Regions from separate parts of the Faecalispora anaeroviscerum genome, predicted to be linked through region 2. Evidence: predicted binding sites of a transcription regulator. Region 2 holds the regulator's gene; the other holds the start of a gene.
What was found. The regulator LexA, encoded in region 2, represses DNA repair genes until DNA is damaged. The targets are predictions, from matches to a motif close to CNAACANNTGTTNG.
Positions count from the first base shown of each region.

Region 1 (16,278 bases), 720 kb from region 2:
ATACGATCTGTAAGCTCGACGAGCTCGGGCATGATGTTCCGACCATCTACCGCTATCTTGAGGATTACACCGGAATCCCGGTCATGAAGGTTTCGATGAGCGACCCGCAGGTGATGTCGCTGTTTCATTCCACAGAGGCGCTCGGCGTCACGCCGGAGGACATTGATTCCCCCACGGGAACCTTTTCTTTACCGGAGGTAGGTACCAGCTTTGTCCGACAGATGCTGATGGACGCACAGCCCAAAACCTTCTCCGACCTGCTCCAGGTTTCCGGTTTGTCTCATGGTACCGATGTTTGGCTCGGCAACGCGCAGGATTTGATCAAGAATAAAACCTGCACGATTTCAGAAGTAATCGGTACGCGAGACAGCATCATGACGTATTTGCTGCTCAAGGGCCTCGAGCCCAAAATGGCGTTTAAGATCATGGAGATTACCCGAAAGGGTAAAGCATCCCAACTGCTGACGCCCGAGCATATTCAGGCGATGAAGGATCACAATGTACCGCAGTGGTATATTGATTCCTGTATGAAGATTAAGTACATGTTCCCGAAAGCCCATGCGGCGGCTTACATGATTTCAACTCTGCGCCTCGGCTGGTATAAGGTGCATCACCCCGTAGAGTATTATGCCGCCTATTTCACTGTGCGCGGCGAAGACTTTGACGGTGCTGTGGTGTTGCAGGGGCGAGAGGCCGTGCGCCGCAAAATGAATGAAATTACGATGAAGGGCAAGGAGGCCAGCAAAAAGGAAGAGGATGCCTTTGCCACCTTCCAAATCGTCAACGAGATGCTGGCTCGCAATATTCAGGTTTTGCCGATCGATTTGTACCGTTCCGACGCGAGAAAGTATCTAGTGGAGGAAGGCAAGATCCGTCTGCCGTTTGCGTCGCTTTCCGGTGTGGGCGAGGCGGCCGCTAACAGCTTGGCTGCGGCGCGTGAAACCGGTGGGCCGTACATTTCCATCGATGATCTGCAGACCCGCGCTAAGGTTTCCAAATCGGTGATCGAAGCGCTGCAGACGGCGAACGCGCTGAACGGCTTACCTGCAAGCAGCCAGATGAGCTTGTTTTGATTTGCATTTATAGTCTATTAACTTTAAAAGCAGCTTTCTATACAATGGCAGTTCTTCCCCAGCCAAGGGCGGGGAAGAACTGCTTGCTTTTTTAACCGGCAGGCTTTGCCGGTATTTTTTGATTCAAAGGAACGCCGATTGCTCATTTTATGAATATTCTTTTTATGAAGAAACAGCGGGTTTATATCATAGTAGACCTGTAATTTCTACGTTTTTCCTATACTCATCCATGAAAACAGGGGACAATTTCAGCATCATGAAGGCATAAAAATGCAAAATAAACCTTGATACCACTAGTTTCTTATGCTATCATATTAGCATGTTAAAGCAAAGGCGGTGCAATCTTATGAAAAAATACCATAAAATCACTCCCGAGGGCATTCGTGACTATCTGTTTGAGGAATGCCTGGTCCATCATCACGTGGAGCACCGTCTGGAAGAGGTGTACCGTAAAAGAGGATTCCGTCAGGTTGTTACACCTGGCTTGGAGTTTTATGATGTGTTTGACCCGGAGCGCTCCGGAATACCGTCGGAAACCATGTATAAGCTGACAGACCGCAGAGGGAGGCTTCTGGTGCTAAGGCCAGACTCTACTTTGCCGATTGCGCGGCTTACGGCAACCCGGTTGCAGGGGCAGGAAAAGCCCCTGCGTTTATTTTATACCCAACAAGTTTACCGGAATCATCCGGGGCTTAGCGGACATGCGGATGAGATCATGCAGTCCGGGGTAGAAATGTTGGGGGCCGGCGGGCACCGGGCCGATTTGGAAATTCTTGTAACGGCAATCGAGGCGCTTTCCGCCTGTGTGCCGGATTTCCGGATTGAGCTTGGGCACGCCGGCTTTTTTCGGGCCATTGTGGATGGAATGACGGTTTCGGAGGATGTTCTGGAGGACATTCGCGGGTTTATTGAAACCAAGAATTACCCCGCGCTTGACGAGATTTTGGATTCGCTGCCGGATTCCTGCGAGGTCGCCGCTTTGCGGCAGCTGCCTCGGTTGTTCGGCAGAGATGAAATCTTGGAGCAGGCGGAGAATCTTCCTCTTCCGGACAGTGCCAAGGAGCCGATTCGGTATTTGAAGAAGCTGTATGGCATGCTTTCAGAGCTGCGGCTTTCTGACCGTATCATGGTCGACCTGGGGCTGGTGCAGAGAAACGATTACTACACCGGTATCGTGTTCAGCGCCTATGTTCCCCAGGCAGGCGAGGCACTTCTGCTTGGCGGGCGCTATGACAATCTGTTAGAGCTGTATGGAACGCCGATGCCGGCCATCGGATTTGCCGCAAATGTGGATGTTCTTGCGGATGTTGTGGCCGCCGAGGGCGAAGAAACCGCTATTATTCCCGCACAGATTCTGGTGCATGGAGAAGACGGCTTTGAAATCAAGGCGCTGGATTATGCGGCGCGCCTTACAGAGCGCGGAATTACCTGCGAGTTTTCAGTATTTGAGGACCGTGAGCAGGCCATTCATTACGCGGTGGCCATGGGGATTCCCCAGGTGGATTTTGTTTCCGACACCACGGTTTCGATTATGCTCACAAAGGAGGAAAATGGATGACTCCGTTAAGAATAGCGCTGACAAAGGGTCGCCTGGAAGAAAAAACGGTGGCTCTGCTGGAAAAAATGGGTTACGATTGCTCTCAAGTGCACAATAAAGGCAGAAAACTGATTTTACCCGTGGGAGACGGCGAAATCGAGGTGGTTCTGGCCAAGGCGGCCGATGTAATTACCTATGTTCAACACGGGGTGTGTGATTTGGGTGTTGTAGGCAAAGATACGATTATGGAAAGCAACGGTGGTTTTTTCGAGGTGCTTGATCTCGGCTTCGGAAAATGCCGGTTCGCGGTAGCCGGCCCCCGGGGTTCCGATATTTTTGAAGGATACTCGGTCAAAACCGTGGCGACAAAATACCCGAAGGTGGCCCGCACCTTCTTTGAAAACCGGGACATGGATGTGCGTATCATCAAAATTGAAGGCTCGGTGGAGCTGGCCCCACTGCTCGGCCTGGCCGAGGCCATTGTAGACCTGGTGGAAACCGGAAACACCCTCAAGGAAAACGGACTTGAGATTCTCGAGATTATCTGCCCGATTTCTGCCCGACTGATTGTCAATTCAGCGGTGATGAAGCTGAGAAAGGATGAGATCGAGGCGCTGGTCGACCGTATGAATCAGGCCATCCAAAAGAAGGAGGAAAAGGTATGCTCAAACCGATTCAGTTAAGCGGTAATGAAGGCCGCCGCACCGTGGAACAAATCCGCCGTCGTGGAGAGGAAAAGGATCAACTGGTTGATGCTCGCGTTGCGGAGATTCTGGAACAGGTTAAAACCCGCGGCGACGCGGCTGTGGATGAATACACCCTGCGGTTCGACGGTTCGCTGCCTGCAAAGCGCGAGCTGGGGCGCGAGGAGATGGCAGAGCTTTCCAAAGACTGCGCCCCCGAATTTATCGCCGCACTGGAACGTGCCGCGCAGAATATCCGCGATTTTCACCAGCGTCAGGCGCAGCAAAGCTGGCTGACGACCCGTGAGGACGGTGTTCTGATGGGCCAGCGGGTGCGCGGGCTGCACAGAGTCGGCATCTATGTTCCCGGCGGTACGGCGGCATATCCTTCTTCCGTGCTGATGAACGCAATCCCTGCGAAAATTGCGCAGGTGGGTGAAATTGTGATGGCGACGCCGCCCCAAAAGGATGGCAGGCCGAACCCGAATATTCTGGCGGCTGCGCTGATCGCCGGGGTGGATCGTATCTTCCTGATGGGCGGGGCGCAGGCTGCGGCGGCGCTTGCCTACGGTACCGAGACCGTCCCGCGGGTGGACAAGATTGTTGGCCCGGGCAATATTTATGTTGCCACGGCGAAAAAGCAGCTGTACGGCGTTGTGGACATCGACATGATTGCGGGGCCTAGCGAGATCCTCGTTCTGGCGGATGAAACGGCGAATCCGGTGTACCTTGCCGCAGACCTGCTCTCGCAGGCGGAGCACGATGTGCTGGCTTCTGCGATTCTGCTCACGCCGAGCCTCAGCCTTGCACAGGAGGTTGCCAAAGAGCTGGAACGCCAAACCGCTCAGCTGGAGCGCCGCGAAATCATGGAGCAGTCGCTCCAGAATTACGGAGCTCTCCTTGTTTGCGATACCATGAAAGAGGCCGTTGCTTTTGCGAACAGCCTTGCTCCGGAGCACCTGGAGGTCTGCTGTGAAAACCCCATCGAATACCTTGGCTGCCTCGACAATGCCGGCTCCGTCTTTTTGGGGAATTACTCCCCCGAGCCGCTGGGCGATTATTATGCGGGCGCGAACCATGTTCTTCCCACCGGGGGAACGGCTCGGTTCTTCTCGCCGCTTTCCGTGGACAGCTTCTTGAAAAAATCCAGCTTTATTTATTATACCAAGCAGGCGCTTGAGGCCGCCGGGCCAGACGTAATGACTCTGGCGAAAGCGGAAGGTCTGACGGCTCACGCCAATTCCATCAAAGTGAGGATGTGATGTCATTGTACCAGCTGAACAGCAAAATCAAAGACTTAACGCCATATGAGCCGCTGGAGGGCGATTTCCGGATCCGGCTGGACGCCAATGAATCCTTTTTATCACTGCCGACGAATGTTATGTCGAAGATGATGGACTCGTTTGCGTATACGGCCTTCAACCGTTATCCTGACCCGTTGGCCGTCGATGTGTGCCGTGTATTTGCGCAATACTATGGTATCCGTCCGGAAAATGTAACGGCGGGCAATGGCTCCGACGAGCTGATTTCTGTTTTGATGACCGCTTTCCTGATGAAAGGGGACACCGTACTCACGCTTTCTCCCGATTTTACCATGTACCGGTTTTATTCCTCGCTTGTAGAGGCTCAGTGCGTGGAGGTCGTGAAAAAAAGCGATTTGACCATTGATGTGGAGGAACTGATCTCCGTTGCAAATCAGACCGGAGCAAAGATGATTCTGTTTTCCAATCCCTGCAACCCAACTTCGCTGGGTCTTTCCCGTGAGCAGGTGCGGAAAATCATTCGTTCCGTGAGCGCCCTGGTGATTCTGGATGAAGCCTATATGGATTTCTGGGATCAATCCCTGATTCAGGAAACAGAGCAGTACGATAATCTGGTGGTGCTGCGTACCTGCTCCAAGGCGATCAGCCTTGCGGCACTCCGTCTCGGTTTTGCCGTGGCCAACCAGACGATCACCGCGGCGATGCAGGCGGTCAAATCTCCGTATAATGTCAATTCCGTCACGCAGAATGCGGGCGCTGTGGTGCTTTCATACCCAAAGATGCTGGATCGTTCGATTGAGAAAATCATCGATTCCCGTAAGGCTTTGTCGCAAGGGCTGCAGAGGCTTCTGGAAAAGAACCCCGGCAGATTTCTTCTGTACCCAAGCTGCACCAATTTTGTGCTGCTTCGTCTTTCAGATGCGCGGCACGTGTACGAAAAGCTTTTGACCGAAGGCATCGCAGTGCGCCTGATGGGTGATTTCCTGCGCATTACCGCCGGTTCTTCTGCGGAAAATTTGGATCTGCTTACCGCGCTGGAACAGATTTTATAGCAGGTCTGCTCTCCCTTCTTTTCCTGCTGCAGGCAGGGAAGATAGGAAGGACCTGTCTGGAAGAGAAACGATTGAAATGATTAGAATAACGGGGGAAACGGCTATGAGAACAGCAGAGCAGTCCCGCGAAACGCGGGAAACCCAAATCAGCGTCCGGCTGAAGCTGGAGGGCGGGGAAACAAAAATCCAGACCGGAATCGGGTTTTTCGACCATATGCTGCAGGCATTTGCTACCCATGGCGGTTTCGGTTTACAGGTACAGGTGCAGGGCGACCTGTTCGTAGACGGTCACCACACGGTGGAGGATACCGGCATCGTTCTGGGTCGCGCGTTCCGTCAGGCCCTGGGGGATCGTTCGGGCATCGCGCGCTTCGGCAGCTTTTTTGTGCCCATGGATGAAACGCTGGCATTCGCGGCGGTGGATGTGAGCGGCAGGCCGTTTTTGGTGTTTCAGGCGGAGTTTCCCCAGCAGGTGGTGGGGGAGTTCGACGCCTACCTTACGGAGGAATTCTTCCGCGCCTTTGCCATGAACGCGGAGCTAACCCTGCATACCCGGGTGGAATACGGCAAAAATTCGCACCATATGATCGAAGCGATGTTCAAGGCAGTTGCGCACGCGCTGCGGCTGGCCGTTGCCGAAACCACACCGGGGCAGGTGCTGTCCACGAAGGGCAGCCTGTAAGAAAGAGGGGATTCCATGATTATTTTTCCCGCGATTGATATTAAAGACGGCGCCTGTGTCCGCTTGCGGCAGGGCGATTACGATACCGCGCACAAGGTGGCGGAGGACCCGCAGCAAACAGCTCGTTCGTTTGCCGAAGCCGGCGCACAGTGGATTCATATGGTAGACCTCGACGGAGCCAAGACAAAGCACCCGGTCAACAGCGAAGTGTTTCTGCGGGCAGTGGAAACCGGCCTGCGGGTAGAAGTCGGCGGCGGTATCCGCACGCTTGCGGACGTGGAGTTTTACCTGTCGCGCGGGATTTCCCGGGTGATTCTCGGTTCTGTCGCCCTGTATGATCCACAGCTTGTGCGCGACTGTGTGCAGCGCTGGGGTGAGCAGATCGCCGTGGGCATTGATGCCAGAGACGGTAAAGTGGCTGCCGAGGGATGGACACAAACCTCCACGGTGGATTATATTGAGCTTGCAAAACAGATGGAACAGGTTGGAGTAAAGTATATTATCTTTACAGATATATCGAAAGACGGGATGCTCAGCGGCCCAAACCTCGAGCAGCTGGATGCGCTGAACCGGGCGGTTTCGTGTGAGATTGTTGCCAGTGGAGGTATCGCAAACCTGCAAAATATCCAGGATTTACGGGGATTAGGGCTGTATGGGGCCATTTGTGGCAAATCGCTGTACAGCGGCAGTCTGGATTTAAAAGAGGCTATTACGGCGGCGCAAGGAGAAGAAAATAATGAGTGAAAAGTATAGTACCTTTACAGATAAAGATCTGGAACGTTTCTTCCAAAAGGGGGAGTTGATCCCCGTGATCGTGCAGGAGCAGTCCACCAAAGAGGTGCTGATGCTGGCCTATATGAACCGGGAGTCCCTGCGCAAAACAATTGAAACCGGGTATACGTGGTTTTACAGCCGCTCCCGGCAGGAGCTTTGGAACAAGGGGGCTACCTCCGGCCATGTACAGCGGGTGATCCAGCTGTATACCGACTGCGACGACGATACTCTGCTGGCGGTGGTGGAGCAGACCGGGGCTGCCTGCCATACCGGGAACCACAGTTGTTTTTACCGAACGATAGGGGAGGATGCACAATGAGCGTTTTACAGGAGCTGTATCAAACGGTAGAAAGCCGCAAAACAGACCGACAAGAGGGTTCCTACACCTGTTATCTATTCGAAAAGGGCCTCGATAAAATTTTGAAGAAGTGTGGCGAAGAATGCAGCGAAGTGATTATCGCCGCCAAAAACGGGGATAACAAAGAAACCGTGCTGGAGCTTTCCGACCTTATGTATCATCTGACGGTGCTGATGGTCAACGAGGGGATTTCCTGGCAGGACGTAGAGGATGAACTGAGTAAGCGTGAGCTGAAAACTGGGAATCTGAAGCAGTTTCATCAGGTGGATAAAAATACCTGATGGCTCGGCCCGTACTCCTTGTGTCGGGGAGCAGGTTAAACATGCGGGATTTATCTCGTGAAAAATATTCAGCAGAGTTTCTCTGCATGGCCTGTCTGTTGGCGAGGGGATTCCCCCAATGCCGGAGGCAGGCGTTTTTCTTTTGGTATGAAAGAGTGGCTTTTCTGTGAGTTTCCTTACAGGTACATTCATTTTTTATTAGTTCGCCCCTCATGCCGGGGCGAGTTTTTTCGTTCTTTTGTAAGAAAAAAATTTTTTCTCCGGGGGTTCCCCGTGGAAATTCTGCTTGCGCAGGGCTTGCCCCTCATGCCGGGGCGGGCACTTACTTTCGCGACGAGGCGAAAGTAAGCAAAGGCTCGCCAAAGGGCACCTTTGGAATCCGTTTGGGGAACAATCCCTTATTGCGTAAACGAAATTCTTCGGGAAGGCGCTCCATTGAAAATGCCCACTCTCCGAGCTTCATCTGGAAATAAGCCTTGCGATCCCGTCTGTCGGCGAGCATTTTCAAAGCGCTCTCGTTGGCTCGGAGAGGGCGGCCTTACAGTAGCTTTGATTATAAGTTCACCCATAGTTTCGATTTGCAGAGCAGATCTTGCGCCAGCAAAAAAATGCGGCGAAGCCGCATCTAAAACCCCGAGCCAACGAGAGCGCTCGGTAAGGGGGCGCCGCCGAACGGAACCGGCAAACTGCTTGTTCCCACAAAACAAGGCGCGTGCGCACTTACCATAGAGCGCCTTTCCGGAGGCTGTCGTTAATATTGGAAGAAACCGTTCCCAAAAACGGATTCCGAAGGCGGAGCCTTGGGCGAATCTTTGTTTACTTTCTTTTCGTAAAGAAAGTAAATGCCCGCCCCGGCACGAGGGGCACGCCCTGCGCCAGCAGAATTTTTCCCTGCGGGAACCGCAATAAAAAATAGCCCCTCTCTCGCGAAAGTGAGAGGAAAAAGAACCGGCACGCAGTGCCGCCCTTCCCCGAGCCAACGAGAGCGCTCGGAAAGGGTGCGCCGCTGAACGGAACCGGTAATGGCCTGCCCCGGCCTGAGGGGCAAGGCTGCGCTAGCAGATAGGCTTCGGAAAACCCCGCAAAGAGAAAATGTTTTTTTGATATAGCCGTGGGTATAAGAACACCTGCCGTCAACCATATTGACGGCAGGTGTTCTTATACTGTTCGGCAGATTTCCGTTCCAATAAAAGCAGCTCCAGCAGGCACGAAAGCGGCAGGTTGTCTGTCAATAGTTGAAATCGCTGCTCGCCCTGTTCCGTCCAGATTCGCACCGCCTGTAAAACGGCGATTTTTCGTTTGCGCCCGGGCTGAAGGCGGAGCCGGTATTCGAAGCCGTCTATTTTCATGCTCACTTCATAGCTTGCATCTAAAGGGTTGGAGCATCCCCGCTGTACCAGATAATGGAGCAGCATGTCATACTGCTCCTGATAAAGCTGACGAATAAACATATTCCCATCTCTTTCTATACATAATAAGACTACCGATAGCCTAATAGTAGCATGTATAGCCTACTTATTCAAGGGATTTTTTATATTCTTAGAATAAAATGGGTGGGAGTGATCGTATGACTACAACAGAAGCAGTCCGTAATCGTATTTTACAGCTTTGCGAAGAAAGGAATGTCACGATTAATAAGCTGGCCAACCTTTCAGCGCTTTCGCCATCTTCGGTCAAAAATATTTTATATGGGAAAAGTCAGAATCCCAAAATTCTTACAATCAAGATGCTTTGTGATGGTTTAGGTATCACTTTGGGAGAATTTTTCACTACAAAAGAATTTAATCATCTGGAACAAGAAATAAAATAAAGGCTTTGCCGAAAATTTTCGGCAAAGCCTTTTGGCTTATTATTCTCTTATCAAAGAATAAAGCTTCATATCCAGAATCTCTCCGTTTTTAACGGCATTCTTTCGAAGAATTCCCTCCGTAGTAAAGCCTGCTTTTTCCAGTACCCGGCAGGAAGCGGCGTTGCGGGCAAACGGCTCGGCGAAAATGCGCAGAATGTCGCTGTTCCGGAATACATAGTCGCAGATTTGCCGCACCGCGCCGGTGCAGACGCCCCGGCCCCAGTAAGGTTCTGCCACATAATATCCCAGCTCGGCGGTGCGAAAATGAATGTTCGCTTGCCGGAACACGCCGATGCTGCCGACAGTCCGGCCGCCTACGTCGATTGCAAAGGCATACTGGCTGCCCGGCTCCGCGGCGAGCATCGCGCGGATGTAGCTTTCCGCGTCAGTCTGTGTGTAAGGGCAGGGGAGGCCGTCCCGCAGGTTGTTCATAACGTTTGGGTTATTCAGCGCTTCGGCCAAATCGACCGCGTCGCTCAGCATCCATGTGCGGATCGAGCATTCCATCAATACCCCTTCTTTCTGTTATGCGTTCCAGGAATAAAAATCTTTCAGAAACCAGATTTCCTTTGCCTCGAATTCGCGGTGATTCAGGTATTCCAGAATCCCCGCCGGCGACGTAAACTCAAATTGAAGCTTGTACGAATACAACGCTTGATACGGCAGTCCGGTTTTTTTGTTCTGGCGGTTCGTGCCATATTTTCCGTCCCCGGCCAGCGGGTGGCCAATGGATGCCATGTGCGCGCGAATCTGATGGGTACGCCCGGTTAAGAGGTCAATTTCCAGCAGGCTGTATGCGCCGCGTTCCTCCAGCACACGGTAACGCGTGCGGATGCTTTTTGCGCCTGGTGCGCCATGGTTTGAAATATACACCCGGTTCTGGCTCTCGTTTTTCTCGAGGTATCCCTCCAGTGTGGCAGATTTCTGCTCCATATGCCCGCACACGATGCACAGGTACAGCTTTTTCAGCTCTCGGTTCTTCACCTTTTCATTTAAAATACGCAGTGACTCCGCGTTTTTTGCCGCCATCACGATGCCGCCGGTGTTGCGGTCAATCCGGTTGACGAGCGCGGGCGCGAAGCTGTTTTCCTCCTGCGGGCGGTACTCGCCCTTGTCGTACAGGTAGTGCTGCACCCGGGCGATCAGCGAATCAAAGTGGTAGTTTTCATCCGGATGAACGATCAGACCCGGCTTTTTATCCAGAATCAGAATGTTTTCATCCTCGAATAAAACATTCAGCTTCAGCGGGGCTTTGAGAAAATCATACTCCTCCGGCGCCTGCTGAAAGAACTCATCCTTCAAATACATTGTCAGCACGTCGCCCGCGTTCAGGCGGGTGGAAATATCGCACCGCTTGCCGTTGAGCTTGATGTCCTTTTTGCGGACGCTTTTGTACAGCATCGACTGCGGTAGATTGCGGTAGGCCTTGGTCAAGAATTTATCCAGACGCTGTCCGGCGTCGTTTTCACCGATGGTTACGGATTTCATATGGTATCCCCTTATTATTTGGTGCGGCGCAGAGCGCGGCCAATTTATTGTACCAGTATATCATAAGTCTCATGTACAACAAAAGGGGTGCAAGGCTTCCCAAATGATTTATTTTAGTATATAATAATTTTTTAGAGATACAGTTGAATCGAGGAAAAGGGGACAGCAAAACGATGATTACACAGGAAAAAGTTCTGGAAGTTTTAAAAGAGGCCGGTGTTCTTTTGGAGGGGCATTTTCGCCTGACCTCCGGCCGACACAGCAACCGTTACCTGCAGTGCGCGAAGGTGTTCCGCAACACAAAGTATAGCGAGGCGCTTTGCGGCGCTTTGGCGGAGCATTTTGCGAACGACGGCGTAGAGGTTGTCATTGGCCCGGCGATGGGCGCGGTTCAGATGGCCTATGAGGTCAGCCGTGCGCTGAAATGCGAAAACTTCTTCGCCGAGCGGGAAGACGGCACAATGACTCTGCGTCGCGGTTTTGCGATAAAGCCCGGGCAAAAGGTTCTGATCGTAGAAGACGTCGTTACCACTGGTGGCTCCGTGCGTGAGGTGATCGAGCTGGTTCGCGCGGCCGGAGGCGATCTGGTTGGAGTAGGTTCCATTGTAGATAGAACCGGCGGAAAAATTGATTTCGGCGTACCGTTTCGTGCGGTGATTTCCCTGGAAGTAGAATCTTGGGAGCCGCAGGATTGCCCGCTTTGCAAAGAGGGAAAGCTGGAGCTGGTCAAGCCCGGCAGCCGCAAGGTAAAATAAACAATCTTTGCGTTTCTCATACGAGATTTTAAAAGATACCCCAAAGGCGTTCACTGCCTGAGGGATAGAACCCCATTCTTTTCAGAAAGGCGGGGTGCGGTTGAAAACAGAACGCATTCCTGAAAAATCCGCGGGGATTCATGAGGGACATCGCAAACGGGTGCAGGAACGCTTTTTAAAAGACGGGATTGACGGCTTCGCCTCTCATGAGGTGCTGGAAATGCTCCTCTTTTTCTCTATTCGCAGAGGGGACACGAACGGGCTGGCCCACCACCTGATTGATCGTTTCGGCTCTTTGTCCGGCGTGTTTCACGCGCCGTATGAGGAGCTGCTGAAGGTACAGGGAGTGGGCAGAGTTTCCGCTTTTTTGATCAAAATGGTTCCAGAGATGTGCCGCGCGTATTACGAAGACAGCCACAAAGAAAAGGTGCGTGTGTTCGAGGTAGAGCAGGCGGCAGAAATTTTGCGCAGAAAGTACATCGGCCGCCAGAATGAGGTGGTGGTACTCCTCCTGCTCGACAGCCAGTGCCGCTTGCTTTCGTGTGAGGTAGTCAACGAGGGTACGGTCAATACGGTTCCGATTTACGTGCGCAGGATGGTGGAGCTTGCGGTTCGCTACAATGCCAGCGCAGCGATCATGTCGCACAATCACCCCAGCGGGAACCCGGTTCCGTCGAGGGGCGACATTGAATCCACCATTTCGGTGTACCACGCGCTTCGTGCGGTGAATGTACCGCTGCGCGACCATATTATTTTTGGTGATCAGGATTATATATCCTTGTCTCATCTGGGTATATTAAAGGATATTATGGAGCCGTTTTAATGTGGGGGTGTTTCGTGGCGGAGAATCCGGATGAAAGCATTCTGTGCATAGGTTATGGGTTTACACGGTGTTAACCCAAAGAAATCACTTTATATGCCGCTTGGTAAGCAAAAACGAAAGGAGCCGATCAGGCTCCTTTTTTTCTAGCGAGGAATGGTGGGTGGTTGACAAAAACGAACAAATGTACTATTATGATAATCAATACGTTTCCTCTCCGTGACGGTGGGGAAAGAGGTAACACTTTTCATTTTTAACGATTACAAGCAGATTTTGCGATAGAATATTACAGGAGTGTTTGTGGGGGGGGAAAGCATGGATTTTAAGCTGGTTTCGAAATTTCAGCCAACTGGTGATCAGCCGAAGGCAATCGACCAACTGGTGGAGGGGCTCAACCACGGTGACCGGGAGCAGACGCTTTTAGGCGTGACCGGTTCGGGAAAAACCTTTACCATGGCGAACGTGATTGCAAGGGTGAACCGGCCAACGCTGGTTCTGGCACACAATAAAACGCTGGCGGCGCAGCTCTGCTCCGAGTTCCGAGAGTTCTTCCCGGAAAACTCAGTGGAATATTTTGTCAGCTATTATGATTACTATCAGCCGGAAGCGTACATCCCCACCACAGACACTTATATTGAAAAGGATTCTGCCATTAACGACGAGATCGATAAGCTCCGCCACTCCGCTACCTCAGCACTATCGGAACGGCGGGATGTGATCATCGTGGCAAGCGTTTCCTGTATTTACAGCCTCGGTAACCCGATCGATTACCACACTATGGTGATTTCACTGCGCCCCGGTATGCAGAAGAACCGCGACGAGCTGCTGAAAAAGCTGGTAGAACTGCAATACGAAAGAAACGACGTGAACTTTGTCCGTAATAAGTTCCGCGTACACGGCGACGTGGTCGAGATTTTCCCCGTACAGTCAAACGAAAACGCAATTCGCGTGGAGTTTTTCGGCGATGAAATTGAACGAATTTCAGAGATTAACGCGCTCACGGGTGAACTGAAGGCGTTTTTGAAGCACGTTGCGATTTATCCCGCGTCGCACTATATTGTGCCGCGCGAGAAAATGATGGTCGCTGTGCAGCAGCTGGAGCAGGAGATGCAAGAGCGGGTTAAACTCTTCGAATCGGAGGGCAAGCTGATCGAGGCACAGCGCATTCGCGAACGCACGATGTACGACGTGGAAATGCTGCAGGAAATCGGCTTCTGTAAGGGGATTGAAAACTACTCCCGCGTGCTGGCAGGGCGTGAGCCGGGCAGCGCGCCGTTTACGCTGTTCGATTATTTTCCTGAGGATTTCCTCCTGTTTGTGGACGAGTCCCACGTTTCGCTGCCGCAGGTTCGCTCTATGTACGCGGGTGACCGGGCCAGAAAAGAAACGCTGATCAATTTTGGCTTCCGTTTGCCATCGGCGTATGACAACCGCCCGCTGAATTTTGACGAGTTTTACGAGCGTGTGAATCAGGCGATCTTTGTCAGCGCAACGCCGGGTGATTTAGAGCTTCAAAAATCGGCGCAGATCGTCGAACAGGTGATTCGCCCCACTGGGCTGGTGGACCCTGAGGTAATCGTCAAGCCGGTAGAGGGGCAGATCGATGACCTGATTTCGGAAATCAACCTGCGGTCGGCAAAAAATCAGCGTGTGCTGGTAACGACGCTGACGAAGAAAATGGCGGAGGATTTAACGTCCTACCTTGAAAATATGGGGATTCGTGTGCGGTATATGCACCATGACATCGATACCGTTGAGCGCATGGAGATTCTCCGCGATTTGCGGCTCGGCGAATTCGATGCTCTGGTGGGTATCAACCTGTTGCGCGAGGGCCTCGACCTGCCGGAGGTTTCTCTCGTCGCGATTCTGGACGCGGACAAAGAGGGCTTTCTGCGCTCCGAACGCTCACTGATCCAGACGATTGGCCGCGCGGCTCGAAACTCAGAGGGTCAGGTGATTATGTACGCCGATTCCGTAACGCCTTCCATGGAGCGCGCGCTCCGTGAAACCCAGCGCCGCCGTGAAATACAGCAGAAATATAATGAGGAACACCATATCACGCCTAAAACAATCATTAAGAGTGTTTCGGATGTATTGGAGATCTCGACGCATAAGGACGAAGAAAAGGGCAAAAAAGGCAAGCGCATGAGTGCGGCCGAGCGCAAGCAGACGATCGAAAAGCTCACCCGCGAAATGAAGGCGGCCGCAAAGCTTCTGGAATTCGAGCATGCGGCCTACCTGCGCGATAAAATCAAACAGCTGAGCGGCGGAAAATAACGCTGCCCGATAACAACGGATTCAATCTGGCTTCGGAGGAATTATACAGTATGACGGCTAAAAACATTCTGGTCAAAGGCGCCAGAGAGCACAACCTGAAGAACATCGATATTGAGATTCCGCGCGATGAGCTGGTGGTTCTGACCGGCCTTTCCGGTTCCGGAAAATCCTCTCTTGCGTTTGATACAATTTACGCCGAGGGTCAGCGCCGCTATGTGGAATCGCTTTCGTCCTATGCCCGCCAGTTTCTAGGGCAGCTGGACAAGCCGGATGTGGATTATATTGAGGGTTTGTCCCCGGCGATTTCCATCGACCAGAAAACCACGTCGAAAAACCCGCGTTCTACCGTGGGAACCGTAACCGAAATTTATGATTACCTGCGTCTTCTGTATGCCCGCATCGGTGTCCCACACTGCCCGGTTTGCGGCCGGGAGATCAAGCAGCAGACGATTGATCAGATTGTCGACCGGGTGCTTTCTCTTCCGGAGGGTACCAAAATTCAGGTGATGGCTCCGGTCATTCGGGCGCGTAAGGGCGAGCATGTGAAGGAGCTGGAAGCAGCCCGCCGAGGCGGCTTTGTCCGCGTTCGGGTGGACGGAATTTTGTACGATCTTTCCGAAACAATCAAGCTCGAAAAGAACAAGAAGCACTCGATCGATATTGTGGTAGACCGCCTGGTCATCCGCCCTGACATCCGCTCCCGTTTGTCCGATTCCGCTGAAACTGCGTCTTCTCTGGCCGACGGCCTGATGATTGTCAGCGTGGTGGATGGGGAAGACCTGCTTTTTTCGCAGAACTATGCCTGCCCGGAGCATGGAGCCAGCATCGAGGAGCTGACGCCCCGCATGTTTTCCTTCAATAACCCGGCAGGTGCGTGCCCCAAGTGTACGGGTTTGGGCGTGTTTATGAAGATTGATCCGGATCTGGTCATACCGGATAAGCGCCTTTCCATCAGCAAGGGCGGCCTGAAGGGCAGCGGTTGGGCGATGGAGGGCAGCAGCATCGCCATGATGTATATGAATGGCCTTGCAAAGCGTTACGGCTTTTCGCTCGATACGCCTCTGGGGGAGCTTCCCCCGGAAATCATCGACATTCTTCTGTACGGCACCAAGGGGGAGAAGATCGAGCTGGAGCGCACGAGCGAGTATGGCTACGGGAAATATAAGACTGATTTTGAGGGTGTCGTCAACAATCTGGAGCGCCGTTTCCGCGATACGCAGAGCAGCTGGATCAAGGAAGAAATTGAATCCTACATGAGCGCCATCCCTTGCGATGAGTGCCACGGTAAGCGCCTTTCCGCTACCAGTCTGGCTGTGACGGTAGGCGGCATGAATATCAGCGATTTCTGCGAAAGATCTGTGTCGGAAGCGCTTGCGTTTTTAGACCG
Region 1 covers NZ_CANOOQ010000001.1:926,301-942,578, reverse strand. Annotated here, with positions in the region: gene QOS46_RS04705 (PolC-type DNA polymerase III) at 1-1,073, shown strand, start outside; gene hisZ (ATP phosphoribosyltransferase regulatory subunit) at 1,420-2,631, shown strand; gene hisG (ATP phosphoribosyltransferase) at 2,628-3,293, shown strand; gene hisD (histidinol dehydrogenase) at 3,272-4,555, shown strand; gene hisC (histidinol-phosphate transaminase) at 4,555-5,607, shown strand; gene hisB (imidazoleglycerol-phosphate dehydratase HisB) at 5,711-6,289, shown strand; gene hisA (1-(5-phosphoribosyl)-5-[(5-phosphoribosylamino)methylideneamino]imidazole-4-carboxamide isomerase) at 6,305-7,033, shown strand; gene hisI (phosphoribosyl-AMP cyclohydrolase) at 7,026-7,382, shown strand; gene hisE (phosphoribosyl-ATP diphosphatase) at 7,379-7,702, shown strand; gene QOS46_RS04660 (hypothetical protein) at 8,836-9,153, opposite strand; gene QOS46_RS04655 (helix-turn-helix domain-containing protein) at 9,270-9,512, shown strand; gene QOS46_RS04650 (GNAT family N-acetyltransferase) at 9,552-10,058, opposite strand; gene QOS46_RS04645 (RluA family pseudouridine synthase) at 10,077-11,039, opposite strand; gene pyrE (orotate phosphoribosyltransferase) at 11,213-11,794, shown strand; gene QOS46_RS04635 (JAB domain-containing protein) at 11,895-12,617, shown strand; gene uvrB (excinuclease ABC subunit UvrB) at 12,930-14,891, shown strand; gene uvrA (excinuclease ABC subunit UvrA) at 14,942-16,278, shown strand, end outside.
Region 1: uvrB (excinuclease ABC subunit UvrB) is a predicted target of LexA. The motif match lies at 12,792-12,805, and genes of this name have one in related genera.

Region 2 (16,278 bases):
CGAACGTAGATGTCGCGTTCCACCCCCAGAGCCTGAAGAACACACTGGGAGAGTATCTTTCTGACCTCGGCATGACGCAGCTCCGTATTGCCGAAACGGAGAAATACGCGCACGTAACCTTCTTCTTTAACGGCGGCGTAGAGACGATATATCCCGGCGAGGACCGCGTGCTGATTAAATCTCCGGCGGTTGCCACGTATGACCTGCAGCCCGAAATGAGCGCATATGCCGTAACCGACGCACTGGTGGAGAAAATTGACAGCGGCTTGTACGATGTGATTATTCTGAACTTTGCCAACTGCGACATGGTAGGACATACCGGCGTATTTGATGCGGCCAAGGCCGCGGTAGAAGCCGTTGACACCTGCGTAGGCCGCGTGATCGACGCAATCGAGCGCATGCACGGCACCGCGATCATCACCGCGGACCACGGCAACGCTGAAAAGATGTACGAGGAGGATGGTTCTCCCTTTACCGCACATACCACAAACCCCGTTCCGCTGTGCGTTGTCGGTTACCCGTGCAAACTTCGTGCAGACGGCAAGCTGGCGGATATAGCACCTACGATGCTCAAGATTCTCGGCCTGCCGCAGCCGGCTGAAATGACGGGTGAAAGCATGATTGTAGATTAGCTAATCTAATCAAATGATACGAAACAAAGAAACAGCAGAGGCTTTCCGATTTCGGAAAGCCTCTGCTGTTTCTTGTAAGTTAACGCTTTAATGCCGAAAGAAGCGGACTGTTGTATCAGTTTCCTCGTCATAAAAGTAAAAGGAGTTTTTCCCCAAAACGACAATTGTGTTTTGGGCGGGATCATCCGCCTTGAGCAGATATAGATTTTCTTCCACATGCTCATAGGTTCCTTTCAATAAAACCTTCTCTTTATTACCACTTTTTTCTTCTCGTTCCAACCTTTCGATTTGAAATTCATCGTGAAAAAATCGAGCATTATAATAGGTAGAGGAAAAGAACCTTGACTGATATAAGCCTTCAATTGTACCGGAAGGAGCAATCTGCTCTATCTTGTTCATCATGCCCAACACTAAGCACAAGAACAAAATAACTGTCAGTAAAAAGATTGGGAAAGGGATAGTTTTATGATAAAACCGTAAAAAACGTTCTTTGAATGGAATTTTTCCCATCTAAAACTCCTCCTTGATAAAATCGAGGGAATTTAATTTTGTTTCGCCATACTTAACTGGAACACATCAAACAGTCCATATAGATTTAAAGCAATTTAAGTAAATAGACATTCCTATTGCCTTAAAAAATCAAGTATAAATTATCATACTTTTTTTGCCCAATACTCATTACTATACTCAGTGGACGGATACATTGTCATATATAACGTAGTCTTGCCGGTCTTAATATTGGTTCGGTAAATTTCTGCCTGTCGAACCTCCATCTTTTTGCTCACATATAGCTTAAAATAATCTGTTTTATTATCTGCTGTCGCAAAACAACCTGTTCTTCCGGAACTACTAACAACACCTAATTCAATATTAATATTTATAAGTTTATAAGGCTTTGAGAAACTAACTGAAGCGCCAATTGACGGCCCCCCTTCATTAAGCCAATAAAATCCTCCACCTGAAGGAAATCGTGTACCACCTTTCGGCTGACCACCTGCATACCCGCCCTTAGTAACATATTTCGTTTGAACATACTTTGTGTCATAGGTATAATCTCGATCACCTGAAGCCAACTGATACTGCCCCTGCAAAGAAGCAATTTTGGCATCCACTTGACGTTGTATGTCTGCATCACGCTCTTCTTGAGAGGTCACGACCTTATTTACAAGTGGCTTTTCTGTTTGTGCAGCATAGGATGAAAAAGATATTGAACTAAACGCGACCGCCAGAGTGAGAACTAACGCTGAAAATCTTCGCATCTTATCCATGATTGAGTTCTTATTTTATTGTTTGAAAAGCAGCTTTTCTAAATAAAATAATATCAGTATTATTAAATAATGTCAATATCATCATATAAATTATATACAAATCAATAAATCATATTTTTATTTCACTGGAATCCAATCCGTCAACCAATCTGTATACGTAACAGACCACAAGCGTTTTTGCTTAATGCCATTATGCTGTCTATATACCCATCTCTTTTGTTCAGAAAACAATGTGATATTCGAACTATTTTTTACATTTTATGTCAGACGTAGCATAAGCCGGAAAGACCAAAGACATCAATGCTATTAGTACAGCAAAGATCGATACTGCTCTTTTCATTCGTATTCTCCTACTTCTGTATAATTTTTAAACTGGTATAAGGTTCATCTGTCAGATCCTCCTTAGAAATTGTACCGAAGGATTCACCATTAATATACAGTTCTAAGGTTCCGTTTTGGTTCCGCTGAATATAGGCGTTCTGAGCGGTGATTGTAATGGTTTCTCCGGTATTGCCAAAAGGCGGATCATACGCCGGCTGAAGTATCACAAGATAAGAAAGAAAAAAAAGGAGAATGGCAAAAATGTTGGAGAGGATTGTTTGTTTTCGCTTCTTACGAGTATCCATAGAAAGCACCAGATGAAATCTCTGCCCAATAAAGCCGCCCGCTTCCGGTTTCATAAGGGCGGCTGTGTTGATAGAAGCTCTTTGTTTTGTATTTTTCAGCTGCATTGCAGCATGCAGAATAGCCTCCAAATAACCGATTCGTTCCCGGGCATTCAAATTCTGCGAGATTGAGACATCACAGCGCAGCTCCAGCAAATTTTCAAGCTCGCGCTGAAAAATATATAGCACAGGATTCCACCAGAACACGGCGGTGAGAAGCAGATAGAAAATTTTAATGAATAAGTCGTGATTTTTAAAGTGCTGATATTCATGCCTTAGAATGAATTCCAATTCTTCATCGGTTGCGGTAAGCTGCGGCATATAAATATAGGCCTTGAAAAAGCCCGTAACTTTTGGGACATCCACTTCAGGGGAAACCATTATTTTTGCTTTATGGAGCCGAAGCCTGCGGGCGACACGTTCTACCTGTTCGTCCGATACACAGCGGTAGCTCATTAACTTTTTTCTTTCATCCCTATATACAATCAGGCTTTTGAAAAGGAAGAGGATACTCCCCGCCCCCCATACAACTCCCAGAAACACATTCATTTGAGTGGAAGAAAGCCAATCTAAGAGTGATGGCAGAATACGATATGAAACAATAACAAATGCAAACGTAAAATCCAACGGGAGAAACAGACGAACGATACTGAGCAAAGTCAGCAAAAGAAGAAGGGCAATGCCGTTGTTTTTTAAAAAACCGGTATTGCGGCGAAAAATTGCAATGATTACGATTGCAGCATTAAAAAACACCACTGCACTAATCAATGAATATACACTGATTCCCATCCCCTTACTTTAATTCCTCCTTTTTCTTTTCAATCATTCTTTCAAGCTCCAACAGAGTGTCCATTGTTATGCTCTCATCTCTAAAAAGCGCTGAGAAGAACGTAGTAGAATTGACTTTTCTTGCAGCATCAGACAAAAACTCCGCATAAAAATCTTCCTGTGAAATGCTCGGTTCAAAAGTGCGGCCAAATCCTTTTCCAGCGCGAATAAAACCGGCTTCACGGATTGCCTCTTTTCGTAATAAGCTATTTAGAAGAATATGAATTGAACTATCTTTCCAGGTTTTATCCGGTGGAGATAAGTCGACAATTTCTGTACGCGATAAAGGCCGCCCTTCTTTCCAGAGAACATCCATTATTTCTGTTTCGTTTTTAGTAAGTTCCATTGAATCACCCCTATTATTTTAAATAATATAATTATAATCTCATATAAGTCAACTATTTTCTATAATTTTTAAATCAATATTGCTCTTTTCATAAAATGCGGAACAAAGGAAGAGAACGAAAAGTACAGGTTAACCTATACTTTTCGTTCTCTCTTCGAATTACATAACCACGGCAAATTTTCACTCACTGGCCTCTAAATCCAGTTTACCGCTGGCCTTTGGAACGGCAATGCGGCGCAGGTAGCCGGGCACGCGCTCGCCGCCGAGGCGCTCTGAGAGGAGTTTTTCCATATTGCCGCCGGAATTCCCCAGTAAATCTGCAAGAAGCTTCGCAGCGTTGTCAACGGACGGAATCTCCTGAAAGCGAACCAGAATGCGTTCCCCGCTGAAAATAAATTTCATCACGCGGGTATTCGGCGTTTCAAGGAAAGAGAGGTACAGCTTTAAAACCGGCCGGCCATCCTCGTCGCGGGTCAGGCGCGCCATATTTCCAGTAACATAAAATTCTCCGTTGATGTTCAGCACGCTGCGTCGCGGCTCACCGTCCAGCCCGGCACGAATGGTCTGCCTTTCGGTTCCGTCTGAAAACTCGATCGTGCAAAAATCGGGTGCGAACGCGAACGATACCCGCTGAATCGCGGGAAGAAAACTGTCCTTTTCCACAGAGAAGATAAACGGCAGAATCGTTCCATATGGGTTTTCCAGCATATAAGAACGGCCGTTGATCCATTTGGCGTCCGCACTGAGCTGCGGTACGGAACGCTGCGGAAACAGTGCATATTCCACCCGTTCCAACAGCGTGCGCCGCCTGCGCACCGGGATGGTATCTGGAAACAACGCAAGCGAAGTCTCTGTCTTTTTCAGAGAGCGCGCAGCTCCTAAATTCTCCGGAAGCGGAAACGCGGAAAAGCCCTCACTACTTCCGAAATACTTCTGGATTACTTCGGCGCTTTTATCCACAAACAGGCCATGGCTGCCGCTTGTAATCGCAATCACCGCATCGATTTGCGGGATCACAACCACATACTGGCCGAACACACCGTTAAACTGGTAGGCCCCCGGAATGGGAAACTCCCACAGGTGGTAGCCGTAGGCTGTTTCATGCTCGCCCATCAGGGTACGCATTCCCATATCCGTCGATTCCGCAATCCACTGCTCCGAGAGCAGATGACGAGGCTCACCATCTACCGTCCACAGGCCTTTTTGCAGATACAGCTGGCCCAGCTTCGCCATATCCTCGGGCCGCAGGAACAAGCCCCAGCCGCCCTTTTCAACCCCCATAGGGCAGCGCTCCCACACCACATGGTCGATGCCGAGCGGCTCAAACAGGCGGGGCTGAAGATAATCCACCAGCCCCTGCCCTGTTTTTCGCTGAATCAGCGCGCTGAGAAGGTAGGAATTCATGCTGTTGTACGTGAATTTTTCACCGGGCTCATACGCGCAGTCCGACGCAAGGTAGGACCTGAGCCAATCGCGTTCAAACACGCTGTTCGCCTCGTTAAATCGAATGCCGGACGTCATGTTCAGCAGGTGGCGCACAGTAATCTGCTCCACCCTGCGTTTCCGAAAGGGCACAGGCGGCATTTTATCTGAAAATAGCTCGGCAATCCGGTCATCCAGCGTAAACAGGCCTTCTTCGACCGCCATGCCTACCGCCATCGCAGTGACGGATTTCGAGAGCGAATACACCATCTGCGCATAAATGCCCGAATAGGGCCTCCAATGCGCCTGTGCGATCAGCTTGCCGTGGCGCAGGATCACAATGCTGTGCACCTTGATGTCCGGGCAAGCGTCCAGTTCACGAAGAAAACGCTCCAGATACGCCGAAGAAACCCCTTGGGTCTCCGGCGTAGAACGCGGCAAGGGCCGGCGGGAAAGCCCTGCGGGATACCGCGGCTTTTCCGGAACAAACGGACCCGGCGAAAGATGGCGCAGCTCGCCGCGCATCCCTTTTCGCACCGCATCCACGGCCTTAAACTGCGCTCTCAAATCAATCATAAGGGGAGCTCCTCCAGACGGCGGCGAACCATATCCAGCGCAAAGGAAGCCGCCGTGTATCTGTAATAGCCGCGGGGACGGCGATGACTGAATACCTTTACCTTGCGCACCACGGTACCGGCTTTGTCACAGAGCCCCACATAGATCAGCCCGACGGGCTTTTCTTCGGTGCCGCCGTCCGGCCCGGCGATGCCGGTAATGCCGATACCGATGTCGCTGCCAGCCTTTTTGCGCACACCCTCGGCCATGGCGGCCGCAACCTCTTCGCTCACCGCTCCATGGTGTTCGAGCAGTTCTTCCGGAACGTCGAGCAGCAGAGTTTTAATGCGGTTTGCATAGGTGACCGCGCCCATTTCAAACACCTGGGAAGAACCGGGAATATCCGTAATCCGCTTGGCAAGGAGCCCGCCGGAGCAAGATTCCGCCGTCGCAATTGTCATTTTTCTTTCACTCAGAAGATTCACCGCTAACTGTTCGAGGCTGTCTACATTAATGCCGTACACGCAGTCGCCAATCCGCTCGCGAATGCGCTCCGCAACGGGGCGGCACATCTCCTCCGCCTTCTCCGCACTCTCCGCCTTTGCGGTGACGCGAACATACATTTCGCCTTCCTTCGCATACGTTGCCACCGTGGGGTTCGCGGCATCCGTCATGTCGGAGAGCATCTCCGCCACGGCGCCCTCGCCCTGACCGAACACATGCACATTCATTGAAAAAATACTTGCATTTTCCCGCTTCATTAAAAACGGAATTCCGTAATTTTGCAGCATGGGAACCAGCTCTGAGGGGGGCCCGGGGAACATCATAATGATTTTCCCCTCTTTGGTTTCCACCGCGCAGCCCGGCGCGGTGCCACGGTCGTTCAGCAGAACGGTAGAGCCCTCCGGCAGCATCGCCTGCTTCATTTGATTCTGGCCCATATATCTGCCGTTAAAATGCTCCTTCAGGCGCTGCAGACTCTCTTCGTGCAGTACCAAACGCGCACCGGCACATTCAGCGATGGCCTCTTTCGTCAGGTCGTCCTCCGTCGGGCCAAGGCCCCCTGTGGTGATGACCAGATCACTGCGTTCGAGCGCGCAGGTGAGCGCATCCTTCAGGCGGCCGTTGTTATCTCCCACCGTACAGGAAAACATCATATCGATTCCCAGCTCGGACAAAGCCCGCGCCACATAGGAAGCATCGGTATTAATGACCTGACCGAGCAGAAGCTCGGTTCCTACTGATATGATTTCCGCTTTCATACTATTGGCATCTCCTTATTCTCCTGAATGAAAAAATCCGATTTTAGTCAATTTGATTTGCGAAATACATTCGTCGATCAGCGCGTCGGCATCAAGCTGCTGCTCTGCCTGCTCTACAAAATAGAGGTTTGGCTTCGTACGGGGGTGCTTTGGCGTAAACACCGTGCAGCAATCCTCGAACGGCTGAATCGAAATTTCAAAGGTATCAATTTTGCGGGAAATCGCGATGATCTCCGTTTTATCCATACCGATCAGCGGACGAAACACCGGCATATTCACGGCCGCTTCGGTACAGGCGATGGCCCGCATTGTCTGGCTGGCCACCTGCCCCAGGCTCTCGCCGGTAATCAGCGCCTCGCTGCCCGAATCTAACGCAATCCGCTCTGCGATACGCATCATGAACCGGCGCATGATAATTGTAAAAAGCTCCTCGGGGCATTTCGCCATGATTTCTTCCTGAATATGCGCGAAGGGAACCACGCGAAGAATCATGCGGCCCGAATAGTCGCTGACCTTCGTCAGCAGGTCGACCACCTTCTGCTCCGCGCGCTCGCTCGTATAGGGAGGGCTGGCAAAATGAACGGGAACCAGCTCCACGCCGCGTTTTGCCATGCACCACGCCGCAACGGGGCTGTCGATTCCGCCGGAAATCAGCAGTGCCGCTCTTCCGCCCGTGCCGACGGGGATTCCGCCCGCGCCGGGAATGGAGCTGCCGTGGATATATGCGCCAAAATCCCGCACTTCTACCATCACCACTAGATCGGGATGATGAACATCAACCGTCAGGTGGGAAAAGTTCTCCATTATATATGCCCCGACTTCGGCAGAAATTTCAGGGGATTTGAGAGGAAAGCTTTTGTCGGAGCGTTTGCTTTCCACCTTAAAGGTTTTCGCCCGGTTCAATTCATCACTGAGGTACTCTCCGCACGCGGCGAAAATGGAATCCATTTTCTTTTCGGCCACACATGCGCGTGAAAATGCCGCAATGCCAAATATTTTGCCCACCTTCTGGGCGACCTCATCCAGATCCTCTTCCCCTTTGGGAGAAATGGTGATGGTAGACTGCGCCACCCGGATGTCGAAATTGCCGAACCGACCGATGCGGTGGCGAATATTCCGAACGAGCGATGCCTCAAAATTCTTTCGGTTCAGGCCTTTGAGCACCAGCTCGCCCAGCTTGATTAAAATGATCTCTCTCATATAAACTCCTTATAATTTTTTCGCGAGCTGCTCCAGGCCCTGCTGCAGCGCGGCCGTGAGAGCGTCGATTTCTGCCTGTGTGGTAAAGCGGGAAAAGCTGACCCGCAAAGAGGACTCCACCAGTTCGGGCGCAAGGCCCATGGCGGTGAGTACATGGCTTGGCTTCGCTTTCGAGCAGGCCGAGCCGCTCGAGACGAATATATTGTTTGAAGCCAGAAAATGAAGCATTGTTTCCGCGCGGACACCCGGCACTGAAAAGCTGAACACATAGGGTATCGCGTCCTCGGGGGAATGAATCACAACACCCGGAAGCCCGGAAAGCTGCTCTCGCAGACAGGCGCCGAGCGATTCAAAGTGCGCTTTCAGCTCCTGCGGCTGCGGCATGGCGCGCACCGCCGCGCCAAACCCCGCGATGGCCGGCAGCGGCTCGGTGCCGGGGCGCACGTTCTTTTCCTGCCCGCCGCCGAACGTTCTGGCCGGGAACCCCTTCTGACCCGCTACATACAGCGCACCGGCACCCTTCGGTCCGTGAACTTTGTGCGAGGAAACGCTCATCAGGTCAATCCCCACGCGCGCGGGCTTGATGGGCAGCTTACAGAACGCCTGCACCGCGTCTACATGCAAAAGAGCCGGGGAATTCGTTCGTCGAATCGCATTCGCGGCGGCTTCAACCGGCATGCGCACGCCGGTTTCGTTGTTGACCAGCATCATGCTCACCAGAATCGTGTCCGCGGTAATGCTCTGCTCCACCTGCTCCGGCGAGATACGTCCTTCGCCGTCCGGCATCAGGTATTCCACTGTAAAGCCGTCCTGCTCGAGCTGCTCCATGACGCGCAGCACAGAGGGATGCTCCACTGCTGTTGTAACAATCCGCTTGCCGCGTCTGCTGTTCTTTTTGGCGGCACCGAACAAAGCAATATTGTTTGCTTCCGTTCCCCCCGAGGTAAAATAAATCTCGGAGGCGTTCACCGAAAGCTTGTCCGCAACCGCCTCGCGGGCCGCGGTCATCTCGCGCTCCGCCTCAAAACCCATGGTGTGCAGCGACGATGGGTTGCCGTACGCCTCGGTCATCACATAAAGCACCTTTTCCGCCGCCTGCTCACACACGCGAGTGGTGGCTGCGTTATCTAAATATATTTTCTCCAAAGCTGAAAGCCTCCAACCAATCATAATTTCCCTTTCAAACAGGCTGTTGATTTCTTACCCAGGTGGAGGAAGAAATCGCTGTTTTCACAGAAAACCCCTTTGAAAGCGAATTGGTTATCAATCGTAATCAGCCCTATTATACACGAAAAGTTCTCAATAGTGAATACACGCCTGCTTGCATTTTTTGCAAATCCGCGCTATGATAAATCTATATAAGGGATGGATACCCTTTTGTTTTGCAAGGAGGAACCATAATGGCGGAACTGAAAAACACCAAGCAGCGCGGCGCGATTCTGCATTTTCTCGAAAGCAGCCCGGATCCCGTTTCGGCGGAGGATATTTTCGTTCTGCTCAAGCCCTCTTTCCCTCAGCTGGCTCTTTCCACCGTATACCGCAATCTGGAGCGTTTTACAGCAAGCGGGGTTTTGCAGAAAATCAATTTTGAAGACGGCGTAATCCGCTATGCACTGGCCAAGGGCCACGACCACTACTTAATCTGCACCGGATGCAGCAAAAAAATTAAGCTGGACGACTGTCCGCTTTCTCCGCTGGAAATGCAGCTTGCAAAAGCAACCGGCTTTGAGATTGAGCGCCACAGCCTGACGGTCTACGGAAAATGCCCCGACTGTCAAAAGAAAAAGGGTACCCGCGTCACTGTGAAGAAGGCTGACCATACCAAGCTATAAAGTGCTTCCCTCACGGATCGGAAGAATTCCATAAAAACTGGATAAAAAGCCGCAGAACATCATGTTCTGCGGCTTTTTTGCGCTGAGCCCATAGACTCACCAACAAATTGAAATTTGCCGTAATTACAATAAAGCAATTAAGTCTGATTTTTCATAACGATGATGACCTTGCAACCCTTTTTTGTATTTCCAGCATTGAATCGCTTCTTCCAATGATCTGCCTTCGTTGTCTACAAAAAAGTCTCGAATATAGGTATTGTATTCAAACTGCTTATCAATCGTTGTGTTACCTTTTTCCTTTTCTTCCAAAATCCGATCATAGGCTTCGAGTGCAGCTCCATAGGTTTTTCCAGTATTGCTTTTTAAGCACTTCTGAAAAGCAACATTAAAAGAAGACCGCTTACCAATCCCGATTTTCTCTGAGCAAACAAAATCCGGCTCTATTGGAGCATCCTCTGTAATTACACCAACGTCTGGTCTAACTTTGCTTTTTGTGAAAGTGGGCAATATATTACCTGTGCAAAGAAAATAGGCAATTCTGTCTGTAATCTCTATTTTACCACCCGAAGCAGGCAATCCGTTTGTCCTGCAAAAATCCACTAGCTCTTCTTTTAGGTAATAAAAACTACGAAATGTTTTCTCATTCAATTGTTTATCTAAAATTGGGCCTTTCACTCATTTGTATTCCCCTGTTCAATCTCCTGTTTCACCGCCTGAGGAGGTGATCCCCCCGTCAATCCGCATCTGTGGATATTCCGTATCACGAAATGACACGTACCGTAAACTTCTGCTCTTTAACAGATTTTTTATCAGTAATAGCGATAAACGGAAATCACGCGTCCCAGCACCAGGGCGCTTTGAGAGAAAATCGGAGAAAAGGCCGGGTTTTCCGGCTGTAGGCGAATGTACTCCTGCTCAAAGAAAATCCGCTTTACCGTTGCCTCGTCGTCAATCAGCGCGACCACGATCTGCCCATTTTCCGCCGTGTCCTGGCGGTGCGCAATAATATAATCTCCGTCAAGGATTCCGGCGTTTTTCATGCTTTCGCCCTGCACACGTAGCGCGAACAGCTCCTTTTCCGGGTAACGGTGACCCACCAGCGGCAGGTAGCCCTCAACCTCTTCCACAGCCAAAATCGGCACACCGGCAGTTACTCTGCCCAAAATAGGCACTCGGCTGACCTGCTCGGCCCCCTCAATATGAATGGCGCGATTCAGGCCGGCTTCACGCCGTATATATCCCAAGTCCTCCAGCGTTTTCAAATGCAGGTGAACGGTAGACGTGGATTTCAGGCCGGTCGCTTTGCAGATCTCCCGCACAGAGGGTGGCAGGCCATACTGCGCTCTATCTTTTAAATATTCATATATCTTTTTCTGGCTGCTGCTTAGTCCCTTCATCCCATTTCCTCCCAGGTATTCCAAGTCAACTTTATCATACCACAGGGGTTCCAAGATTGCAAACAAATGTTTGAGGTTTTTTCACAATTTCTTTGTTTTAGCGTCCTTTTTTATTTGATTTTAATGCAAAATTACATGACTCCAAAAGTTAAAAGAATATTCATAGCGTATTAACAACTGCCCCGCGAATTCAAATTATAATATGGTTGTATTCAAACGATGGAGCCGCACCATCAGAATACAAAGTTCTACCCTCCTCAATATACCCCTCAAGCTAACGAAAAAAGACCGAATCAATTGGATTCGGTCTTTTTTCTGCTTGCTTGCTTTTTTATTTTCTATTGAGCTTTCCTAAAAACCAAAAATTTTAATTGTGATCTCTTTCCGCCTTCGACGGAAAGAGATCATTCTTTTTTGATTTTTTCATTTCAGATTTATCTCAAACGGCATATTTGGTGTTTTTTCTGGTCACAATATCTGCGGAGGTGCTTTACAGATGAGCAGTCTGCATTTTAAATCAGAAAATCAATCCCCAAAGAAAAACAACAAGGGTTTTTATGTCGCGCTGGGCGTTTGCCTGGTTGCAGTTGGCGTTGCCGCCTGGACTACGTATGACAGTGTCGTGAAATATGCCAATCCGCAGGATACGTCCTCGTATTCCGCCTCACCGACCGGTCGCACACAGTCAGGTGTTTATGCCAGCAGCAAGCCAACGGAGGCTTCGTCTCAGCCACAGTCCAGTGAAGTGGAGTCCACCGCTCCGTCTTCTTCCAAACCGGCTGCTTCGTCTCAGGCACCGGACAAGGCCGCTTCGTCCAAAGCGGAACAGCCAGCCAAACAGACGGCAGCAAAGCCCGCTTCGTACGTTTACCCAGTTGGAGAAACCGTCACTAAAAATTACAGCGGAGATAATCCCATTTTTTCTGACACCATGCAGGATTGGCGTGTTCACTCCGGCACAGATTATGAGGCAAAAATCGGCGACCCGGTTAAAGCCATTGACAGCGGCAAGGTCACGGAACTGTACGCAAACGGCAATCTGGGCAATGTTGTAGTGATTGAACACAGTGACGGAATCACCGCGTACTACTGTGGCATGGGTGACACTTTCCTGGTGAAAAAGGGTGACACAGTCAACGCAGGGCAGAAAATCGGCTCGATTAATGTTGTGCCGATTGAATCGGTGGAAAAACCTCACCTGCATTTGGAAATCAAAAAATCCGGCAAGCTAATCGACCCGGCCACCCTGTTGAAGTAAGCCAAACCGTACAAAGAAAAGCATAAAAAAATTCGATAAAGACCCGCTGGCAATCGTCGGCGGGCCTTTTTACGGTTTTGTCTGGCTCGTCTAAATTTCAGCCAATTTTTAAAATTTCTGACATTCATCGCCGACCGTATGAAGCATTCGAAGCTTTATTCCACATTTCCCCAGAAAAAAGCGGATTTGACAACATAAATGCTTTCGGTTTGACAAAGATTAAGTTCGAAAGGAGGTGAATGTTTGAAAAAAGGAAAAAAAATTTTTCAACGATTGACCGGTTGGCTCACTGCACTTACTCTGCTTACAGGGTCGGCGGTGGGATATTACCACAACACCCTGCCTGACCAGTTCCGCGTGACGGCGGGAACCAAGCTGCGGCTGAACCAGACCGGTCTTAGCATTATCGACGCGGTAAACAAAAACGAAATTACCGCGTCTGCTCTGAAATCCGCAAACCAAAATTACCACGCTCAGCTGATGCTGTTTGACGTGATCCCCATCAAAACAGTCAGTGTAAAGGTAGTGGAAGAAAAGCTTTTGGTGCCCTGCGGTACTCCTTTCGGCATCAAAATGTTCACAAACGGCGTGATGGTGGTCGGCGTGGCCGACATTGAAAGCGCCGGCAAGATGGTGAACCCCGCCGCTGTGGCAGGTGTAAAAGTGGGCGACATCATTACCGCCATCAATGGAAAGGCCGTTACCCAAAACAGTCAGGTGGCAAAGCTGATTGAAAGCAGCGCCGGCAGCTCGGTAGAGCTTTCTGTTAAACGAGGGGAAGAAACTCTCACAGCAACTCTTACTCCTATTCTGTCCGATGTGGATGGAAGTTATAAGGGCGGTCTTTGGGTACGCGACAGCACCGCCGGAATCGGCACAGTAACCTTCTATGACCCGTCGAGCGGATCGTTCGGAGGCCTTGGCCATGGCATTTGCGATGTAGACACAAACGAGCTGATGCCGCTTCGCAGCGGCGATGTTGTTTCGGTAACCATCAGCGGAATTGTCAAGGGCCAGAAGGGCCGGGCAGGCGAGTTGCGCGGGTATTTTAACAACGATTTTCCTGTTGGCCAGCTACAGTCCAATTCTGAAGCCGGTGTGTACGGCACGCTAAATTCCTCTCCCGTTTCTACTGAGGCTATCCCCCTTGCGGTGAAGCAGGAAGTAAAAACAGGCGCTGCGCAGATTTACACCACCGTGGACGGAACTGTACCCAAGGCCTATGGTATTGAAATTGAATCTATTAACTATCAGGACGGAACCAAAACAAAAAATCTTGTTGTAAAAGTAACAGACCCGGAGCTTTTAAGCAAAACGGGAGGAATTGTGCAGGGCATGAGCGGCAGCCCGATTGTGCAGAATGGCAAATTAGTAGGAGCCGTAACTCACGTATTTGTCAATGATCCGACGCGCGGGTACGGAATTCTGGCAGAAAATATGTTGGAAATCTCTGAAAAAACGAGCCTTGAAAGCGCGCAAAAGGCATCATAACACGAAATATTTTTATATTTTGAAATATAATTACCAAATCCGCACAAAAAATATTGTGTAAGGTATTGCCATTAATGCCAATATATGGTATAATCAGCCTGTAAATTAAAAAAACAGGGGGATATGTTCATGGAAAAACATTTAAAACTGCTGATTTCTAATGACACTGACGAATTTGCTCGAAGCTATTCTCATGATTTTGAAGTTGCGGGTATTGATGTAGTCTATTCTCCGAAGGATGGACTGAGGGTTCTCGACCACATTGATCTGGAACAACCCGACGTTGTTCTTCTAGACCTGTTCATGCCCCGACTGGATGCGATCGGAGTCATTCATGGGATTCGAAAAAAGTACGCCTCTAAGGCGCCTTCCTTCATCGTCATGTCTACATTCAGCAGCCCCACGCTGGAGCGTGAGGTAATGCTTTCCGGAGCTGCATATTTTGTAATCGCACCATTTGATGCAAAAGAACTGGCACAAAGAATCTTAAAAATATGCGGCAGTGTCGCCCCCAAATCGGAACAGGCTTCGATACCGGTACAAAAAGGCAAACCTTCTCTGGAAATCCAAGTCACAGAAATCCTTCACCAGATCGGTGTTCCGGCTCATATAAAGGGATATCATTATCTGCGGGATTCTATTATCATGGCCGTGCAGACTCCCGACATCATCAACGCTGTGACAAAACAGCTGTATCCCAGTGTGGCCAAGCGGTACGAAACTACTCCTTCCCGTGTGGAGCGTGCCATCCGCCATGCCATTGAGGTAGCTTGGGACAGAGGCGACATCGACATCCTGAATTCCTATTTTGGGTACACGATTCACAACACCCGTGGAAAGCCAACAAACAGTGAGTTTATCGCAATGATCAGCGACAAGCTGCGGCTGGAAATGAAATCCGCCAGCTAAACAAAAGACTCCTTTCCCCAATCAGCCGGATGAAGATCCGCTTTTTAGGGAAAGGAGATTTTTTTGCAATTTTTTACAGATTAGATTACATTGAGGCACTCTTTGTTACAAACAGCAGAGAATTCGGTACCGAGCGCTCTTTGCCATCCGACGGCTTATTGCGCAGAATCAGCGTACTGCTCCCGGAATTACGGCTGAGCAGTGTAGCCGAACCACCCGCGTCCAGATTGCCGGCCTGTACCGCACCCATATCCTTCATAATCTGGGCAAGCTCCTTGAGCGTAGCTCCTGTGGAATACTGGGACTGTCGACCGTCGATCATCACGAAAAACACGGTTCCGTCGGCACGAATGCCTACCCCGAGACGAGGCGAAAAGGTTCTTTGGTCTTCGCTTTTCTGAGCGACAACATTCCCATCCTTCACAAGCAGCGTATCATACAGGCCAATCGCATTCTGCAGCTCGGATTTCATCTTCGGGTAATCGGCATTGGAGGCAATCACCGGTGTGCCGTCCTTCTTAATGCCGAAAAAGTTCCACCGGTAGGCACGCGAAGATACCGTTCCCTGGAGCTCGACGCCATCCTGAATCACGACGCCCCACGGTTGGTTAGTAGCCATATTATACATATCGCCGTTAATTGCCGCAACGACCGGCTTCCCGTGAGCCATGGCTGCAGCGGCCTGCGCACGCACCGTTGCGGCATGGTAACCACTTGCGTATGTAGTATTACCGGGTGTGCCGACTGTAATGCCAATCTGCCCTGCCGAGGGATCGTATTCCAGCATAAAACACTCATTAATTTTAGAATTTAAATTGGTAAAGGCGAATCTTGTTTCTACAAGACCAGGCGCTACGGTTCTACTGTAGTCACTCATCAGAGAGGTTGCCACCAGATTCGTCAGGCTAAGCTGGCCAAACACCGGCACTGCCGCTGAAGCTGTGGCGGACATCTGTACAGCAGCCAGCAGAACGGCCGCTGCGGATACAACCTTCCGTTTCATTGCTTTCGTTTTCGGGCTTTTTGATTGTTTCATGTTTGCTGAGGTCCCCTTCCTTGTGCTATCTCCATCTTAGACCATCAGGAAGATTATGTCAACCAAAAATCGCCATTTTTTGCGCCAAAACACCTGTTAAATTTTGTTAATTTTCACCTGACCGAACACCTCGCCAATTGGGTCATTGATCATCAGTGCCGCGTTTTGATCCGCGGG
Region 2 covers NZ_CANOOQ010000001.1:1,647,111-1,663,388, forward strand. Annotated here, with positions in the region: gene gpmI (2,3-bisphosphoglycerate-independent phosphoglycerate mutase) at 1-632, shown strand, start outside; gene QOS46_RS08205 (hypothetical protein) at 720-1,142, opposite strand; gene QOS46_RS08210 (hypothetical protein) at 1,286-1,900, opposite strand; gene QOS46_RS08215 (M56 family metallopeptidase) at 2,251-3,354, opposite strand; gene QOS46_RS08220 (BlaI/MecI/CopY family transcriptional regulator) at 3,359-3,739, opposite strand; gene QOS46_RS08225 (serine hydrolase domain-containing protein) at 3,920-5,737, opposite strand; gene QOS46_RS08230 (competence/damage-inducible protein A) at 5,734-6,978, opposite strand; gene thiI (tRNA uracil 4-sulfurtransferase ThiI) at 6,994-8,178, opposite strand; gene QOS46_RS08240 (cysteine desulfurase family protein) at 8,188-9,324, opposite strand; gene QOS46_RS08245 (Fur family transcriptional regulator) at 9,579-10,010, shown strand; gene QOS46_RS08250 (hypothetical protein) at 10,134-10,685, opposite strand; gene lexA (transcriptional repressor LexA) at 10,820-11,407, opposite strand; gene QOS46_RS08260 (M23 family metallopeptidase) at 11,904-12,665, shown strand; gene spoIVB (SpoIVB peptidase) at 12,909-14,156, shown strand; gene spo0A (sporulation transcription factor Spo0A) at 14,286-15,065, shown strand; gene QOS46_RS08275 (phosphodiester glycosidase family protein) at 15,151-16,101, opposite strand; gene QOS46_RS08280 (NAD-dependent protein deacylase) at 16,198-16,278, opposite strand, start outside.